Regions from separate parts of the Pseudomonas tohonis genome, predicted to be linked through region 2. Evidence: predicted binding sites of a transcription regulator. Region 2 holds the regulator's gene; the other holds the start of a gene.
The links. Region 2 encodes LexA, which represses DNA repair genes until DNA is damaged. Its sites were predicted from a motif close to CTGTNTNNNNANACAG; they were not measured.

Region 1: imuA (translesion DNA synthesis-associated protein ImuA) is a predicted target of LexA. The motif match lies at 2,341-2,356, and genes of this name have one in related genera.

Annotation. Positions count from the first base shown of each region.
Region 1 covers NZ_AP023189.1:3,517,015-3,522,993, reverse strand. The annotation lists gene HSX14_RS16125 (methyl-accepting chemotaxis protein) at 1-893, opposite strand, end outside; gene HSX14_RS16120 (GGDEF domain-containing protein) at 1,131-2,171, opposite strand; gene imuA (translesion DNA synthesis-associated protein ImuA) at 2,433-3,044, shown strand; gene HSX14_RS16110 (Y-family DNA polymerase) at 3,044-4,459, shown strand; gene HSX14_RS16105 (error-prone DNA polymerase) at 4,456-5,979, shown strand, end outside.
Region 2 covers NZ_AP023189.1:1,970,460-1,976,438, forward strand. The annotation lists gene topA (type I DNA topoisomerase) at 112-2,721, shown strand; gene HSX14_RS09115 (DUF6586 family protein) at 2,789-3,307, shown strand; gene HSX14_RS09120 (hypothetical protein) at 3,379-3,612, shown strand; gene sulA (SOS-induced cell division inhibitor SulA) at 3,702-4,169, opposite strand; gene lexA (transcriptional repressor LexA) at 4,181-4,789, opposite strand; gene HSX14_RS09135 (TetR/AcrR family transcriptional regulator) at 5,030-5,737, shown strand; gene HSX14_RS09140 (L,D-transpeptidase) at 5,781-5,979, shown strand, end outside.

The DNA of each region.
Region 1 (5,979 bases), 1.5 Mb from region 2:
GTGAACTGCCGGCGCAGCTCGGTGAGCCAGCGCTGCGGCTGGCCGATGATCGGGTCCTGGTCGCGCAGGGCATGCAGCAGGCGCTCGAGGTCGTTCTGCAGGTGGTCGAGCATCTGGTCGGTGCGGTCCTGGAACTGCAGGCTGACTACGATCTCCTGGATGTCCGCCTGGGTGGTGCGGGCGTCGCGCTGCAGCTCGCGGGAGGTGTCGGTGAGTTCGTCGAGGTTGGCGCTGAGGCCCTGCATGATGTCGCCGGCCACCTGGTCCAGGTAGCGCAGGTTGCTTTCCTCGCTGGCCGAGAGCTCCTCGGCGGCGCTGACGGTGGAGCGGATCGCCTGGTTGATCTCGCCGACCTTCTCGACCATGCGCTGGCCGGTTTCGGCGGAGAGGCTGGAGAGCTTGCGCACCTCGTCCGCCACCACCGAGAAGCCGCGCCCGTAGTCACCGGCGCGCGCCGCTTCGATGGCCGCGTTGAGGGCCAGCAGGTTGGTCTGGCTGGCGATGTCCTGGACGTGCTTGGACATGCTCTGCAATTCGCTGGCGTAGCTGTTGAGGTGGCCGATGGTGGCCAGCAGCTCGTTCTTGTGGGCGGTGGCCTGGTGGAAGGCGGTGGTGACTTCGTCCAGGCGTTGCTGGGCCTGGCGCAGGTTGTCGGTGACGCCGGCCCCGCCGATCACGTTCTCGGAGCGTTGCAGGGTCTGGTCGAGGCGCTGGGCCAGGCTGGCGAAGCGACCGAACAGCTGGCTGACGTTGCCGCTCACCAGTTCGCGCACCTGGCCGATGTTCTGGCCCCAGGCGGGCAGTACCGCGCTGAGCAGGGGTTGGCAGTCGGTGGGCGGCGGCTCGACGCGGGTCGGCGCCGCTTCCACCACCACCGGTGCGCGGGGGCGCATGAGGAGGGCGGCGACGGCGGCCAGGGCGATACCGGCTCCCGCGACCCAGGGCATCTCCAGCCCCAGGCCGGCGAGACCGAGGAGGAGGGCGAACCAGAGAACGGAATAGGCCAGCACGGCAGAGTCCCGGTAGTGGAGTGATACCGGGAACGATAGGGGGTGCGCTGCTTCGTCGAAATCGGGGTGGCCCCTAGGGTGGCCTAGGGGAATCCCGCCATGCGGCAGTGGCGCGGCCGATCAGGGCACGCAGTCGCTGATCACCAGGCGGTTGCGACCCTGGGCCTTGCCCTGGTAGAGGCGCTTGTCGGCGCGGCGATAGAGCTCGTCGCCGCTGTGGCCGTCGGTCCGCCATTCGGCCAGGCCGAAGGTGGCGGACAGCGGGATGCCGTGCTCGCCGTATTGCAGCGGCGAGCGCTGCAGGTCGTGGCGCAGTTCCTCGACCAGGCGCGCGGCGTCGTCGCGGGTGGTCCGGCCCAGCAGCAGGCCGAACTCCTCGCCGCCGAGGCGGCCGATCAGGTCGGTGGCGCGCAGCCGTTGCTGCAGGCGCTGGCAGATATGGCGCAGGGCCTGGTCGCCGGCGTCGTGGCCCCAGCGGTCGTTGACCTGCTTGAAGTCGTCGACGTCGAGCACCACCAGCACCAGGCCGGCGCCCGTGCGCTCGGCGTCGCGGATGCTCTGTTCCAGGGCCTGCTGGAAGAAGGCGCGGTTGGCCACGCCGGTGAGGGCGTCGCTCTGCGCCAGGCGCCGCAACTGGGCGTGGGCGATCGCCCGGCGGGCCTCGTAGATGTGCATGAAGGCCAGGATCAGCAGGCCGCAGAGCATGGCGTTGCCCAGGTCGATCAGGCCCTTGGCGTCGGGCTGTGGCGGAAAACGCAGCAGGTAGGCGATCACCGCCAGGACCAGATAGGGGATGGCCAGGAGGAAGCCGCGCAGCTTGCCCAGCAGCAGGTAGGAGAGCACCGGCACCAGGTAGATCCAGACGAAGGCGGTGGGCGAGGCGCCGGGCATGACGATGATGTAGAGGAGGAAGCTGAAGGTCGGCAGCAGGTAGGCGTAGAGCCAGGGCGTGAGCACCCGGACGTGGCGGATGCGCTGGCAGGCCCAGCCGAGCAGGGCGGTGGTGGTCATCTCCAGCAGGGACAGGAGCAGGTTGCCGGCGAGGAACTGCAGCACCGAGAAGCAGGCCAGGGTCAGGGCGGTGGAGGCGAAGATCAGCCGCACCAGGGCACGCTGGTCGGCGTCTTCCAGACCGGGGGGGCTGTGATGGGGTTGCTGCATCGCGGGCTCATCCGCAGGCCGTGAGCGCCTAGGCTATCGCAGGGCATCGGCGCGCCGTTAGCCTTTCCTCCGGTTTCGCCGGTCCCGCGCGCAGGGCATTCGCGCCAGTGGATGATCCACTCGTCCTACGGCGTGTGTAGAGCATTGCCGTAGGCATTCGCCTCAATTACTGTATGTGCATACAGTAATTCGTGCCGAGCTTCCCATGCCTGCCTCCTTTCCTTTCGCCTTCACGGGCCGCCTTCGCCGGGAGGGCGCCTGATGGGCGCCGTGGTCGCCCTCGACGCGCTGCTGGACGAGCGGCGCGTCTGGAAGGGCCAGGCCAGTGCGCTGCCGGTCGGTGCGCAACCCACGGGGCATGGCGCGCTGGATGCGGCGCTGCCTTCGGGCGGCTGGCCGGAGTCGGCCCTCAGCGAAATCCTCGTGCCGGGCGCGGGGCTGGGTGAGTTGCACCTGCTCTGGCCGACCCTGGCGCGGCTCACCGCCAGCGCCGAACGGGTGGTGCTGGTAGGCGCGCCCTACCTGCCTTACCCCCAGGCCTGGCAGGCCGCGGGGGTGGATCTGCGCTGGCTGGTGCTGGTCGAGGTCGAGGGCCGCGACGCCCTCTGGGCGGCCGAGCAGTGCCTGCGCTCGGGCAGCTGCGGCGCCGTGCTCTGCTGGCCGCGCCAGGCGGACGACCGTGCCCTGCGCCGGTTGCAGGTGGCGGCGGAAACCGGGCAGACCCTGGGCTTCGCCTATCGGCCCCTGCAGGAAGCCCTCAACCCGTCGCCCGCCGCCCTGCGCCTGGCACTGGACGGCCCGGGCCGGGTGCGCGTGCTCAAGTGCCGGGGTGGCCTGGCGCCGACCGGCACCCTGGCCCTTGCGGGGCACTGATGCGCTGGGCCTGCATCCTGCTGCCGCAGCTGGCGCTGGACGCCGTGCTGCGTCGCCGCGACGACCCCGAAGCGCCCCTGGCCCTGGTCACCGGCACGCCCCAGCGCCGCGTGCTGCAGGCGGTCAACCCGGCCGCGCGGGCCCTGGGGCTGCGCCCGGGCATGGGCCTGACCGCCGCCCACGCGCTGGCCCGCGACTTCGCCCAGGCCGAGTACGACGCCGGGGAGATCGAGCACTGGCAGCGCTTTCTCGCTGCCTGGGGCTACGGCTTCAGCTCCCATGTCAGCCTGCGCTACCCCCGCGTGCTGTTGCTGGAGATCGCCTCCAGCCTGGCGCTGTTCGGGCCCTGGCCGCGCTTCGAGGCGCGCCTGCGCGAGGAGCTGGCGGCGCTCGGCTTCCGTCATCGGATCGTGGTGGCGCCCAATCCGGTGGCGGCACGCATGCTGGCCAACATCCACGACGGCCTGGCGGTGGAAGAGGGCGCAGCCCTGCACGAGGCGCTGGAGCGCATGCCGGTGGAGCGGGCCGGCTTCGAGCCGGAGGTGTCCACGGCCCTGGGACGCATGGGGCTGCGGCGCATGAAGCAGGTCCTGGCGCTGCCCCGCGAGACCCTGGCCAAGCGCTTCCCCGCACGGGTGCTGCAGCACCTGGACGAACTGCAGGGGCGCCGCGCCGTGGCCTTGGTCTGCTACCTGCCGCCGGATGAATTCGATGCACGCATCGAGCTCAACTTCGAGGTGGAATCGAACCAGGCGCTGCTGTTCCCCCTGCGCCGCCTTACCTCGGACCTCGCCGCCTTCCTCGCCGGGCGCGACAGCGGTGTGCAGCGCTTCGTCCTGCACCTGCAGCACGCCAGCCAGGCGGACAGCCAGGTGCCGGTGGGCCTGCTGGGTGCCGAGCGCGACCCGGCGATGCTCTTCGAGCTGGCCCGTGGGCGCCTGGAGCAACTGCAGGTGGTGGCGCCGGTGCGCGCCTTGCGCCTGGTGGCCCGCGACCTGCCGCGCTTCGTGCCCGAGCACCGCGAACTGTTCGACCCGCGACCGCAGCAGAACCTGCCCTGGGAGGCCTTGCGCGAACGCCTGCGCGCGCGCCTGGGCGATGACGCCGTGCAGGGCCTCAAGGCCCATGCCGACCACCGCCCCGAGCATGCCTGGCGCCTGGGTGTGGACGGCCAGGCCGGGCCGCTGCTGCAGGGGCCGCCTCGGCCCGGCTGGCTGCTGCGCGAGGGCCAGCCGCTGCGCGAGTTCGCCCCGCGCATCCTCGCCGGGCCGGAGCGGGTGGAATCCGGCTGGTGGGATGGCGACGACCAGCGCCGCGATTACTACCAGCTGGAAACCCGCGACGGCCGCCGCGCCTGGGCCTGGTGCCCGGCGGGGGAGATCGGCCCCTTCACCCTGCTCGGGTGGTTCGCATGAGCGCCGGGTACGCCGAGCTGCACTGCCTGTCCAATTTCAGCTTCCAGCGCGGGGCCTCCAGCGCCGCCGAGCTGTTCGAGCGGGCGAAGCAGCAGGGCTACGTGGCCCTGGCGATCACCGACGAATGCACCCTGGCCGGCATCGTGCGGGCCTGGCAGGCGGCCAAGGCGAGCGAGCTGCCCTTGATCGTCGGCAGCGAGATGAGCATCGACAACGGCCCGCGCCTGGTGCTGCTGGTGGAAAGCCTCGCCGGCTACCAGCACCTGTGCCGGCTCATCACCCGGGCCCGGCGGCGTGCTGCCAAGGGTGAATACCGCCTGCTGGCGGAGGATTTCGACGGCGCCCTGGATGGCCTGCTGGCCCTCTGGCTGCCCGGCGAGCCGGCGGACGAGGAGCAGGGCCGCTGGTTGCGGGCCCGCTTCCCCGGGCGCCTGTGGCTGGCGGTGGAGCTGCACCGGGGGCCGGACGACGCCGGCCGGCTGGCCCGCCTGCAGGCCCTGGCCGGTGAACTGGCCATCCCCGCCGTGGCGGCGGGCGACGTGCACATGCACGCCCGGGGCCGCCGCGCCCTGCAGGACTGCATGACCGCCATCCGCCACCACTGCACCCTGGCCGAGGCCGGGCAGCGGCTGTTCCCCAACGGCGAGCGCCACCTGCGCTCACGGGCGGTGCTGGAGCGCTTCTACCCGCCGGCGTTGCTGGCCGAGACCCTGGTGATCGCCGCGCGCTGCCGCTTCGACCTGGGCGAGATCAACTACCAGTACCCGCGCGAGCTGGTGGCGGAGGGGCATACGCCGGTGAGCTGGTTGCGGCAGCTGGTGGCGGAAGGCATCGCCTGGCGCTGGGGAGGGAAAGCCAGTGAAAAGGCGCTGGAGCAGATACGCCACGAGCTGGAACTGATCGAGGAGCTGGGCTACGAGAGCTACTTCCTCACGGTGCACGACATCGTCCGCTTCGCCCGCAGCCGACACATCCTCTGCCAGGGCCGCGGCTCGGCGGCCAACTCGGTGGTGTGCTTCGTGCTCGGCATCACCGAGCTGGACCCGAGCCGCTTCAACCTGCTGTTCGAGCGCTTCCTGTCCAAGGAGCGCAAGGAGCCGCCGGATATCGACGTCGACTTCGAGCACGAGCGCCGCGAGGAGGTGATGCAGTACGTGTTCCGCCGTTATGGTCGCGGCCGCGCCGCGCTCACCGCCGTGGCCAGCACCTACCACGGCACCGGGGCGGTGCGGGATATCGCCAAGGCACTGGGCCTGCCGCCGGACCAGGTCAACGCCCTGGCCGACTGCTGCGGCAGCTGGAGTGACCACGCACCGCCCGTGGATCGCCTGCTGGAGGCCGGCTTCGACCCGGAAAGCCCGGTGCTGCGCCGCGTGCTGGCGCTGACCCAGGAACTGATCGGTTTTCCCCGGCACCTGTCGCAGCACCCGGGCGGCTTCGTCATTTCCGAGGCACCGCTGGACACCCTGGTGCCGGTGGAGAACGCCAGCATGGCCGAGCGCACCGTGGTGCAGTGGGAC
Region 2 (5,979 bases):
TATCCCGGGGCGGCGGGCAAGCTTGACCTCGTCTCGTTCGCCACTATATATAGCGGTGCCGCGTCAGGCGGTCCCGCCTTTCATTTATCGAATTCAGGAAATTTCCGATCCATGGGCAAATCGCTGGTCATCGTGGAATCCCCGGCCAAGGCCAAGACCATCAACAAGTACCTGGGCAACCAGTACGTGGTGAAGTCGAGCATCGGCCATATCCGTGACCTGCCTACCAGCGGTTCGGCCAGTGCCAGCAAGGAACCGGTGAAGCGCGGCAAGGCGGCCGCGTCCGAGGCTCCGGCGCTATCGCCCAAGGAAAAGGCCAAGCGCCAATTGTTCACCCGCATGGGCGTCGACCCCGAGCACGGCTGGAAGGCGAAGTACGAGATCCTTCCCGGCAAGGAGAAGGTGATCGAGGAACTGCGCCGACTGGCCAAGGATGCCGACACCATCTATCTCGCAACCGACTTGGACCGCGAAGGGGAGGCCATCGCCTGGCACCTGCGGGAATCCATCGGCGGTGACGACAGCCGCTACAAGCGCGTGGTGTTCAACGAAATCACCAAGAAGGCCATCCAGGAGGCCTTCTCCCAGCCCGGCGAGCTGGATATCAACCGCGTCAACGCCCAGCAGGCGCGCCGCTTCCTCGACCGCGTGGTGGGCTACATGGTCTCGCCGCTGCTGTGGCAGAAGATCGCCCGCGGCCTGTCCGCCGGTCGCGTGCAGTCGGTGGCGGTGAAGCTGGTGGTCGAGCGTGAGCGTGAGATCCGTGCCTTCGTGCCCGAGGAGTACTGGGAAGTCCACGCCGATCTGGGCACTGCCAAGGGGGCCAACGTACGCTTCGAGGTGGCCAAGGAGAACGGTGCGGCCTTCAAGCCGCTGAACGAAGCCCAGGCCATGGCCGCGCTGGAGCAGCTCAAGTCCTCCAGCTACAGCGTGCAGAAGCGCGAAGACAAGCCGACCTCCAGCCGTCCGTCAGCGCCTTTCATCACCTCCACACTGCAACAGGCGGCGAGCAATCGCCTGGGCTTCGGGGTGAAGAAAACCATGATGATGGCCCAACGTCTCTACGAGGCGGGCTACATCACCTATATGCGTACCGACTCGACCAACCTCTCTGCCGACGCCATCACCATGGTGCGTGGCTTCATCGAGGGCGAGTTCGGTGAGAAGTACCTGCCCGCCAAGCCGAATTTCTATTCGAGCAAGGAAGGCGCCCAGGAGGCCCACGAGGCCATCCGCCCCTCGGACGTCAATCTCAAGCCGACCCAGCTGTCGGGCATGGAGCGCGACGCCGAGCGCCTGTACGACCTGATCTGGCGCCAGTTCGTGGCCTGCCAGATGCCGCCGGCCGAGTACCTGTCCACCAGCGTCAGTGTGGCTGCCGGCAACTTCGAGCTGCGCGCCAAGGGTCGCATCCTCAAGTTCGACGGCTACACCCGCGTGTTGCCGCAGCAGAGCAAGCCGGGTGAAGACGATGTGCTGCCCGACATGAAGGAAGGCGAGGCACTCAAGCTGATCAAGCTCGATCCCAGTCAGCACTTCACCAAGCCGCCGGCACGTTTCTCCGAGGCCAGCCTGGTCAAAGAGCTGGAAAAGCGGGGCATTGGCCGCCCATCCACCTATGCCGCGATCATTTCCACCATTCAGGAGCGGGGCTATGTGACGGTGCATAACCGTCGCTTCTACTCCGAGAAGATGGGTGACATCGTCACCGAGCGTCTGAACGAGAGCTTCTCGAACCTTATGGACTATGGCTTCACCGCCGGCATGGAAGAGAACCTGGACGACGTGGCCCAGGGAGAGCGCGACTGGAAGAACCTGCTTGACGAGTTCTACGGCGACTTCAAGAAGAAGCTGGAAGTGGCCGAAGTCGCTGACAGCGGCATGCGCGTCAACCAGCCGACCCCGACCGACATCGCCTGCCGTGAGTGCGGCCGGCCGATGATGATCCGTACCGCTTCCACCGGCGTGTTCCTGGGTTGCTCGGGCTACAGCCTCCCGCCGAAGGAGCGTTGCAAGGCCACCATCAACCTGGTTCCGGGTGACGAGATCGCCGCGGACGACGAAGGTGAGTCCGAGTCCCGCGTGCTGCGTGGCAAGCATCGCTGCCCGATCTGCAGCACCGCTATGGATGCCTACCTGCTGGACGAGACCCGCAAGCTGCATATCTGCGGCAACAACCCGGATTGCGCGGGCTACGAGATCGAGCAGGGCCAGTACCGCATCAAGGGCTATGAAGGCCCGAGCCTCGAGTGCGACAAGTGCGGCAGCGAGATGCAGCTGAAGACCGGCCGTTTCGGCAAGTTCTTCGGGTGCACCAACCCCAGCTGCAAGAACACCCGCAAGCTGCTCAAGAATGGCGAGGCTGCGCCGCCGAAGATCGACCCGATCAAGATGCCCGAGCTCAAGTGCGAGAAGGTGGATGACACCTACGTGCTGCGCGATGGCGCTTCGGGTCTGTTCCTGGCCGCCAGCCAGTTCCCGAAGAACCGCGAGACTCGAGCGCCACTGGTGCTGGAACTGATTCCGCACAAGGACGAGCTCGATCCCAAGTACCACTTCCTGCTCAGTGCGCCGGCCAAGGATCCTGACGGTCGCCCGGCCGTCATTCGTTTCAGTCGCAAGACCAAGGAGCAGTACGTGCAGTCCGAAGTGGACGGCAAGCCGACCGGCTGGCGTGCCTTCTTCGACGGCGGCAAGTGGAAGGTCGAAGACAAGCGTTGATTGGCGGTTGCGCGCCTGCCCGGGTGGGCGCGCATACTACCGATCTGATCCAGCAGGAGTGGCCGCCATGGCGCATGAGCTCTACACCCGCACGAACCAGAAACTCTACTTCGCCGGCCTGGCGCTGGAATCCTTGCGCAAGGCTGAGGAAGGGCGGGCGATGAATGCCCAGGCGCTGGTTCAGGCAGAGCGCGAAGCGGCCTTGTTCCATCTCCATGGCGCGTTGCTCGGTCTCTGCCACGAGATCGCCGGGTTCTACCGGTTGCCTCAGGCTGCCGCGCCGCGCCCGGAATTGCTGTTGACCGCTGACGTGCTCGCCGCCGCGCCGAGCCCCGAGTTGTCCGAACTGGTCGAACTGGCCCAGCAGCCTGAAACCTGGCTGGCCGAACTACTGGCTGCGCACGCTGCACTGTTCCTGCCGCCCCAGGCGCCAAAGAAGGCGAAGGTCGACCGGGCAATGCCGCTGATCCAGGCTGTAAGTGTGGATGACGAGCCGACGCCTCTGTCCGGGGTGACCTTGGAAGAGTGGCGGCAGAACTTGAAGGCACTGGCGTTGCGCTTCCGTGAGGGGCTGTCGGAGTGCTGAGTAGATCGATGGGCTAGGGCGGCCCGTCAGCCGGCTGGTACAATGCCCGCCTTTAGTGGAGAGATGACCCCATGCCAACGTCCTTTCTGGAAATAGTCGAGCTGCCCGACGGCCGCATCATCCTGCGCCGCGCGGAAGACGAGGAGGCGTTGGTTACGCTGGACTTCTCTTCCGACGCCAAGGCGTTCCTGCAAGGGCATCACCTGGAAGTCGCCAAGGCCATGCTCAACGTGGGCGTACAGATGGCCGGTCGTCTTGCTGAAGGTGAAGTGGATCACGACGAAGGCCCGCGCGTCCTGCATTGATGGACGCTTGGTCGGCTCCTTCGTAACCGATTATTCCCCTCGACTGTTACCAATCCATTGCGGCCTTGTTCCGGTCGTGGGCTCGATTCCTATCCCAGCCGGATGTTTAGGCTTTGTGCGCCACCCTGGCGTGCTGCCTGGGCGAGTGCCTGTTTCTCCGTCCGGTTCAAACGCAGCCAACTGACTACGGTGTGGCTACGGCCTAGTCGAAGGGCTTCGCATGTCAATTCCAGCGCACTGCGCTCTCCCCGGGGCTCGAGGAGCAGGATACGCTCGCGATTCAGCCCGGCATCCCGCAACCAGCCCTGGGTAAGGCTGGCGGGCGCGCCGATCAATGTCAGCCAGCGGGCATCCTGCTCCTGGCTGAGTTCGCGAAGGATGGGGGCTAGCAGGTGGCGGCAATGCCCGGCAGCGCCGCTCAGCGACAGCTCGCTGAAGGCTTCGGGTTCCTCTTCCCATTGCTCGTCGAGTTCCAGCGCAAGTGGCACCGGGCTGGCGACTATGGCGTCATGGAAAAGCGGTAGTTGGGTTCGGCCAAACGATTGCGGGAACTGCATGACGCCTCCTGTTAGCGGCGGATGACGCCGACGCTCAAGCCTTCGATGACCAGATCCCGCTCCTGAAGGTCCACCTCGATCGGTGCGAAATCCGGGTTCTCGGCGATCAGCCAGACCTTGTTGCCCTCGCGTTTGAAGCGTTTGACGGTGACCTCGTCATCCAGGCGGGCTACGACGATCTGGCCGTTGCGGGCCTCGCGGGTGGTATGGACGGCGAGCAGGTCCCCATCGTGGATGCCGACATCCTTCATGCTCATGCCGCTCACGCGCAGCAGGTAGTCGGCGCGGGGATGGAAGAACTCCGGGTTGATCCGGCAGGATTCTTCGATGTTCTGCTGGGCGAGTATGGGAGCGCCGGCAGCAACGCGACCGATGATCGGCAGGCCGTCTTCCTCGGTGCTGGGCTCGAAGCCGGGGATGCGGATGCCGCGGGAGGCGCCGGGAGTCATCTCGATCGCCCCCTTTCGGGCCAGCGCCTTGAGGTGCTCTTCGGCAGCATTGGGCGACTTGAAGCCCAGTTCCTGGGCGATCTCCGCACGGGTGGGCGGATAGCCGTTGTCTTCGATGCAGCGCTTGATGAACGCGAGGATCTCGGCTTGGCGGGGCGTGAGTTTCAGCATGTCGGCGCTCTGTCTTTTTATACAGTGACTGGAATTATATACAGTGATCATCGCTTGGCAACAAGTCTTCTCTGCATCCTTTCGCCGTGTGGCTTGTGGCTCTAGTGACTTGCCTGTCGTCTTGCGTGAATATGGCGCTTGCGAGCCGTGACCGGGGCGTCAGAAGGTGGTGTGCGCGACTTGACAAGGCAGCGGCTTGAAACGTATGTTTCAAACAAGTGTTTGTCAGGCGGAGGAGCCATGGCCCAGTCGGAAACCGTCGAACGCATTCTTGATGCTGCGGAACAGCTGTTCGCGGAGAAGGGCTTCGCCGAGACTTCGTTGCGTTTGATCACCAGCAAGGCGGGTGTGAACCTGGCTGCTGTGAATTATCACTTCGGCTCGAAGAAGGCGCTGATCCAGGCGGTGTTCTCGCGCTTCCTCGGGCCTTTCTGCCAGAGTCTGGAGCGTGAGCTCGATCGCCGGCAGGCGAAGAGCGAGGCGCGCGCGACGCTCGAAGAGCTGCTGGAGATGCTGGTGGAGCAGGCGCTGGCGGTGAAGCCACGCAGCGGTAATGACCTGTCCATCTTCATGCGCCTGCTGGGGCTGGCGTTCAGCCAGAGCCAGGGCCACCTGCGCAAGTACCTGGAAGAGGTGTACGGCAAGGTCTTCCGTCGTTACATGCTGCTGGTCAACGAGTCGGCGCCCAAGGTGCCGCCACTCGAGCTGTTCTGGCGCGTGCACTTCATGCTCGGTGCCGCCGCGTTCAGCATGTCCGGCATCAAGGCGTTGCGCGCGATGGCCGAGACCGATTTCGGCGTGAACACTTCCATCGAACAGGTGATGCGCCTGATGGTGCCCTTCCTGGCAGCCGGCATGCGTGCCGAGACCGGACTGTCCGACGAAACCCTTTCAAAAGCGGTCCTGAAACCGCGCAGCAAGTCCCCGAGTACGCCTGCCAAGGCCTGATCCCGGTGGGCGAGGGCAGGGGGATCGGCTAAGCTAGCGCCCCATGCCCGACCTCGATCTCCTTCATATTTCCATCGCCGACCAGCGCCTCTACGGCTTCGCCAAAGAGCGTCTGGTGCTGCGTCTTCCCGTTTCCACCGCGCTCAACGGCGCCGGTGAGCAGAGTGGCTCCAATCGTACGCCTCGCGGCCTTCACCAAGTGCGAGCGAAGATCGGCGAGGGGCTGCCGCAAGGTGCGGTGC